Regions from separate parts of the Halobacillus sp. AWM4_238 genome, predicted to be linked through region 1. Evidence: riboswitches for the same ligand, from Rfam matches in the RefSeq annotation. Region 1 holds a riboswitch; the other holds the start of a gene.
What was found. A riboswitch is a leader RNA that binds a small molecule or an ion and turns the genes downstream of it on or off. The one in region 1 is predicted to bind S-adenosylmethionine.
Positions count from the first base shown of each region.

Region 1 (3,111 bases):
CCTCCCTTGAACCGACAGCGAGCTGGTTGCCTGTTAAAGCGTGGCATACGAGGATAACGGGAGCATCTGTCGGCCCGTATCTTTCGTAAGCAAGTTCAACGTTCGAAAGCTTGTCACCAGACTCGAAGGTAAAAGCTCCGATTGATATCGATTGATTGGTTCGCGGGTGGCTGGCGGGGTTTTTTAATGACATGCTTTTCATTCTCCTTTCTTTCTTTATACCGATACGAGGGAGGTGGAAAGATCTTTCCCAGACCGGATATTCACAACAGCGTCATAAAGGCTGACCCCTGAAATAATGGCTTCATCTTCGTGCGCGCTTGGTTTGCGTATCCACAGCAAGGTTGGCTTTATATCCTTCGCTAAGTTCAAGACATCATCATCCGCTTCTTCAACATAGACAATATCCCAGTTGATATTCTTTTCTTTTTGAAGATCCTCAAGGTGAGAGAAGGCGAGAACTTGATACCCTAACCGCTCTAATTTGTTCTGCTCCTGAAGAAGTGCGCTTTGGCCAACAATCCCGATCACTCTCTTTCTCAAGTCCCCATCCGAACGGTCTAAGGATGAAGATAAAACGGGCTCTGCCACATGTTTGGTTTTCCCGTATGGTTTCCGTTGTCCAGTAGCATGGAAAATGGCGTTGTCTAAATCCTGGATCAAATCTTCTACGGATTCTAAACCGACAGATAAGCGGACAAGTTCTTCAGTGACACCAGACTTAGTCAAGTTTTCGTCGTTTAATTGTTGGTGAGTCGTGGAAGCTGGGTGAATGATTAACGATTTGGCGTCGCCGACATTGGCCACATGAGACCAGATGGTGCTTTGATCAATTAGTTTGCGTCCGGCTTCGCGTCCCCCTTTAATTCCGAAGACAACAATCGATCCATGGCCGTAGTGGAAGTATTTTTTGGCTAATGAATAAGTGGGGTGGTCTTTCAATCCTGGATAATTGACCCATTCAACCCCATCATGTTGGTTTAAATACTCAGCAATTTCTAAAGCTTGATCCGCATGGGTTTGAACTCGTAAGTGTAACGTTTCCAATCCTTGTAAAAGTAAGAAAGCGTTTTGTGGGCTGAGACATGCCCCAATGTCTCGGAGCAGCTGCACACGAAGTTTTATGGCGAAAGCGGCAGGGCCTACATCAATACCGAAACGGATGCCATTGTAACTTTCATCAGGATCTGTGAACCCTGGGAATTTGTCATGGTTCCAGTTGAAACGTCCACTATCAACAACAACACCACCAATGGCGGTTCCGTGGCCACCAATCCATTTAGTGGCAGAGTGGACAACGATGTCTGCTCCCCAGTCGATAGGTCTACATACATACGGGGTAGCGAATGTATTGTCGATGATTAAAGGGATGTGGTGATCGTGAGCGACATCTGCGACCGCTTCGATGTCCAGTACATTTAAACTCGGGTTTCCGATGGTTTCTGCAAAAATCGCTTTTGTATTAGGAGTGATAGCCTTGTCAAAAGCTTCTGGATCATCCCCTTCTACGAAATGGACATTGATTCCATAGCGAGGGAGGGTGTGGACAAACAAATTGTACGTCCCTCCATAAAGGTTCGTCGAAGTCACAATATCATCCCCGGATTGAGCGACATTCAGAATGGCCATCGTAATGGCAGACATGCCTGATGCGGTCGCCACAGCCGCAGCACCGTCTTCAAGAAGGGCGATACGTTTTTCAAATACATCGACGGTCGGGTTTCCGATACGTGTATAGATGTTGCCAGGTTCCGCAAGTGCAAAGAGATTTTGTGCATGCTCTGTGTCATTGAAAACATAAGAAGTCGTCTGATAAATCGGTACAGCACGAGAACCTGTAGCGGGGTCAGGGTCTTGACCACCGTGAAGTAAATTCGTTTCAGGGCCGAACGTATGGAATGGTAAACTCATGGGAAAATTCCTCCTCTGATTTTTTCTAGGACATCCACTTTGAAAAAAGAGGGAAAATGAAAAGCCCTCTTCTGTAATAAGAAGAGGGCTTTATGTATCTCATACCTCCCCTTATCTTTCAGGTCATGTGACCTGTAGGATGTAGCACCTTTTCAAGGAATAACCTTGAAGGTTGCTGGGCGTCGTAGGGCCTAGTCCCTCTGCCGCTCTCGATAAGAGTTTTCATCATTAAATTTTCTGACTTGTTTGAAATTATAAAGCCGTCCTTTATCATTGTCAAACAATATCGGTACGTTTGAATCCTCCTTTGCGTGGGAAATGGTTTATTAAGTCTATGAGATAGGAGTGAAGATGATGAAACAATATAGTGTTGTACCTAATAAAGATGTGACCGGATGGTTTGTTAAAATCGAGGATATTGCTCCGACAGACCTTTATGACGAGCGTGATACCGCCGTTACCAAAGCGGAAGAAATTGCAAAAGAAAACAAACCGAGCAAACTTCAGATCCTGGATCAAAACCACGAAGTTGAAGAAGAGCGCACGTACTAATAAAAAAACTCCCCATCGCGGGAGTTTTTTTATATGCACCGATTAATCAGTTATTAAAGTAAATGGCAGGATTCTTGAAGACTCGATTTCGAGACTTTTGTTGAGTGGGTAGGGGCTGCGGGGAATGACTCGCTTTCCGCGGGAGCGCGGTGAGCCTCCTCGGACTGCGTCCTGTGGGGTCTCACCCTGCACTTTTTTCCTCGTAGATATCCGGTTCCGGCGCCTAGCGGCTAGTGAGACTTCCCTCGCTTCTGTACGATAAGTCAACATCGAATCACTCCGTTCTTCGTGTTTCTTTTATCTCCGCCACCTCAGTCCAGTCCATACGCCGCTGATCGAGGCGCCTCCACACTTAAGATAGGAGTCTCGCCATTCCCCTCCGCCCCTCTGCCATATAAGTGTCTCGAAACCACTTTCAGAATTAGGCGCTTATTGTACGTATTGGAAGCTATAAAGCATATCTCTATCGTATGGATATTGCTCATAACCTCTTGTTATAGAGCGCTTTCTTACTTTAGTTAGTGATGGTGGAAGGTAGCTCCTTCTTGGTATAGGTGTTCGTTTCATACATGATCGAATGGGGTGGTTGGGAAGCTGCGAGACTCCCGTGGGAGAAAGGAGATCGGCGAGATCCCGCAGGGCGGTAGC
Region 1 covers NZ_JBSWSY010000002.1:2,657,559-2,660,669, reverse strand. Annotated here, with positions in the region: gene metX (homoserine O-acetyltransferase MetX) at 1-193, opposite strand, end outside; gene ACXACN_RS13330 (O-acetylhomoserine aminocarboxypropyltransferase/cysteine synthase family protein) at 217-1,911, opposite strand; SAM riboswitch class I at 2,020-2,130, opposite strand; gene ACXACN_RS13325 (DUF2188 domain-containing protein) at 2,263-2,463, shown strand.

Region 2 (3,111 bases), 340 kb from region 1:
TATTGATGAAGAAGAAACAAACATGAAGCTTAATGTAAACGTTTATGACTCCACTGGCGAAGAAGTAGCAAGCTACTTTGAAGATAGTGATGAGTATGGATATGCGGGTGGTTTTACTGTGAATCCAGGGATCTATTACTTAGAGGCTTCCGATTCAGCTAACCTAAATAATGGGGAATCGTATATGCTGAGTTCTTTCATTTTTGAAGAGGAGCCATTCATCGATCGCATCTCTGGGGAAGACCGTTATCATACAGCAGCAGCAATCGCCGTACGTCGTAGCGGTGGGTATCCAAGCGAACATATCATACTGGCTACAGGAGCAGATTTTCCCGATGCCCTTGCAGGTGCACCACTTGCCTCCTACTATGATGCTCCCATCCTTTTGACTAGAAAAAACACTCTGCCACAGATTACGAAATCAACGATTGATGTGTTAGATGCTAAGTCTGTTACGATCCTTGGTGGTACGGGTGCTATTTCCAAAGAAGTAGAAAATGCCCTTTTGAAATTAGGATTGGATGTCGAAAGGATTTCAGGTTCTGATCGGTATGAGACTGCAACGGCCATTGCCGAAGTACTTCCGCCTAGTGAAGGAGCTGTGATCGCTTACGGAAGAAACTTTCCTGATGCCCTTTCCATTGCCCCAGTGGCCGGCATGAATATGATGCCGATCTTATTAACAGAAAAAAGTAAACTCCCTGATTCAACGAAACAAGCCATTAAAGATTACGACTTCACCTATGTCGTAGGTGGCGAAGGTGTTGTAGATCAAAAAGTTTTTGCTCAACTCCCAGATCCAGAACGTATTTCAGGAAAAAACAGATACAGCACATCCATTGCTATAGCTGAGCACTTCGAACTAGACCCAATGTTTGTGAACGTAGCTACTGGAGAGGATTTTGCTGACGCTCTTGCAGGAGCCGCTTACACATATGGTGAACCGTTACTGCTGACTCCTTCTGATTCCCTTGCCACAGAAGTGAAAGATTATTTCGTTAAGAACGAAACCTATTACTTTACTATTCTTGGTGGCAAGGCAGCTGTCAGCGAAAATGTTGAAGATGAGATTTTAGAGTTATTCGAATAAGAAAACTATAAAACATCCCCAAGCAGGCAATCATGCGCTTGGGGATGTTTTTTTGTGGGTAAAGGAAATCTCCTTCTAGAAGTTGGACAACGAAAGTCAGTGACCTACTCAAAAATCCTCATGACAAAGTCAACCTCAACACCATTGATACCAAAAGCTATGTCTATGCCCTCCTGAAGTACATAAATAATATAAATTTTCACACTTTTCTACAAAATCCATTGACACCCATCCTTTCCCTTGCTAACATGGCACTTAACCAAATAACGAAAGAACATCTTATCCAGAGAGGTGGAGGGACTGGCCCTGTGAAACCCGGCAACCGCTATATGTATAGCAAGGTGCCAAATCCTACTGAGTGAACGCTCAGGAAGATAAGAGATTTCCTGAATCTCTAAACCTCTCTATCTCATTGATAGAGAGGTTTTATATGTTCCAATTGAATAATGATTCTTATCCAGAGAGGCAGAGGGACTGGCCCGTTGACGCCCGGCAACCATCAAGCAACCGCTTGAAAAGGTGCTAATTCCTGCAGGAGATGATCCTGGAAGATAAGAAGAGCCAAGAGCCCTCTTCTTATTTTTGTGAAGAGGGCTCTGTCTATTTTAAAAAAGGAGTTGTTACATAGATGACTACCGTACTTCTAGATGGCATCCGTACCCCGTTCGGAAAGTGGAAAGGGGCCTTGAAAAAGAAATCCGCAACAGAACTTGGATCGCACGCGCTAAACGCTTTATTAGAGAAAAATCCGATAGCCAAACAAGCAGATGGTGTGCTGCTAGCCCAGGTGATACAGGCTGGGGGTGGCCAGAACCCTGCCAGGCAAGTCGCTTATAAGGCTGGGGTCGATATCGGTACACCTGCCATTACATTGAACAATGTTTGCTTAGGCGGAATCGCCACAATCGCGGATGCCTCTCGGAGACTGCAATATAACGAAGGAGAATTATATATCGTCGGTGGCTTCGACTCGATGACAAACGCTCCTCATACCGCTCCTGTACGCGCTTCTTCCGGACTTGGTCATAGCATGCTGAAAGACACCTTACTGAACGACGGTTTATGGTGCGCCTTGAGCGATGTGTCGATGGGAGCTCTTACCGATGAAAAAAACCGCTCCTTCGAAATCAGTCGAGAGGAACAGGATGAGTATGCTGCCCTTTCCCAACAACGAGCAGCGAACGCTCAGGAAAAAGGATGGTTCCAACCTGAAATCGCTCCTTTTTCTGGATTACTCGAGGAAGATGAGGGCATCCGCAAAGGAACGACAGTTGAAAAGTTATCCAGCCTCACCCCCGCCTTTTCCAACGAAGGCACGATTACAGCAGGCAATGCTTCACAGATGACGGACGGAGCCAGTGTGGGCATCGTCACCATAAAAGAAAAAGCTGAGTCAATCGGACAGAATCCGCTGGCAGAAATCATCGATTGGTCAGAGGTTGCAGGACCAGATGCCAGTTTGCAAACCAAACCATCGCAAGCGATTCAAAAACTTTTAGACAGACATCAATTGACGACAGAGGATATTGATTTGTTTGAAATCAATGAAGCCTTTGCCAGTGTCGTAATCGCCAGCTGCCGGGAGCTTGGCATCGATTATGACCGGATCAATGTCAACGGTGGAGCGATCGCTCTTGGTCACCCTTTAGGTGGCACAGGGTTCCGGCTCGTGTTGACCCTTGCCCATGAACTGAAACGTCGCGGCGGAGGTAAAGGCATCGCTTCCCTTTGCGGCGGGGGTGGACAGGGAATGGCTCTATTGATTGAAGTTCCTCATTCCTAAATCGAAAGGAGACGAATCCATTGACTACAACGACCACAGCTCAGCGCTCCCCTTACCTATGGGAGCCATCGAGCCAACGAATTGAACAATCCCATATTAAAGCTTTTGCTGAATATACCGAGCAGCCACTTTTCCCATATGAACGTTTCCACCGCTGGTCCGTTTCCCATCTCTCTGAGTTCTGGTCAGCCGTGTGGGATTACGCAGGGATCATCGGAGATAAGGGCGATCGTGTTTT
Region 2 covers NZ_JBSWSY010000002.1:2,312,963-2,316,073, forward strand. Annotated here, with positions in the region: gene ACXACN_RS11770 (cell wall-binding repeat-containing protein) at 1-1,090, shown strand, start outside; SAM riboswitch class I at 1,367-1,471, shown strand; SAM riboswitch class I at 1,541-1,648, shown strand; gene ACXACN_RS11775 (acetyl-CoA C-acyltransferase) at 1,719-2,873, shown strand; gene ACXACN_RS11780 (acetoacetate--CoA ligase) at 2,894-3,111, shown strand, end outside.
Region 2: linked by a shared signal. The riboswitch ahead of ACXACN_RS11775 (acetyl-CoA C-acyltransferase) and the one ahead of ACXACN_RS13330 (O-acetylhomoserine aminocarboxypropyltransferase/cysteine synthase family protein) in region 1 are both predicted to bind S-adenosylmethionine.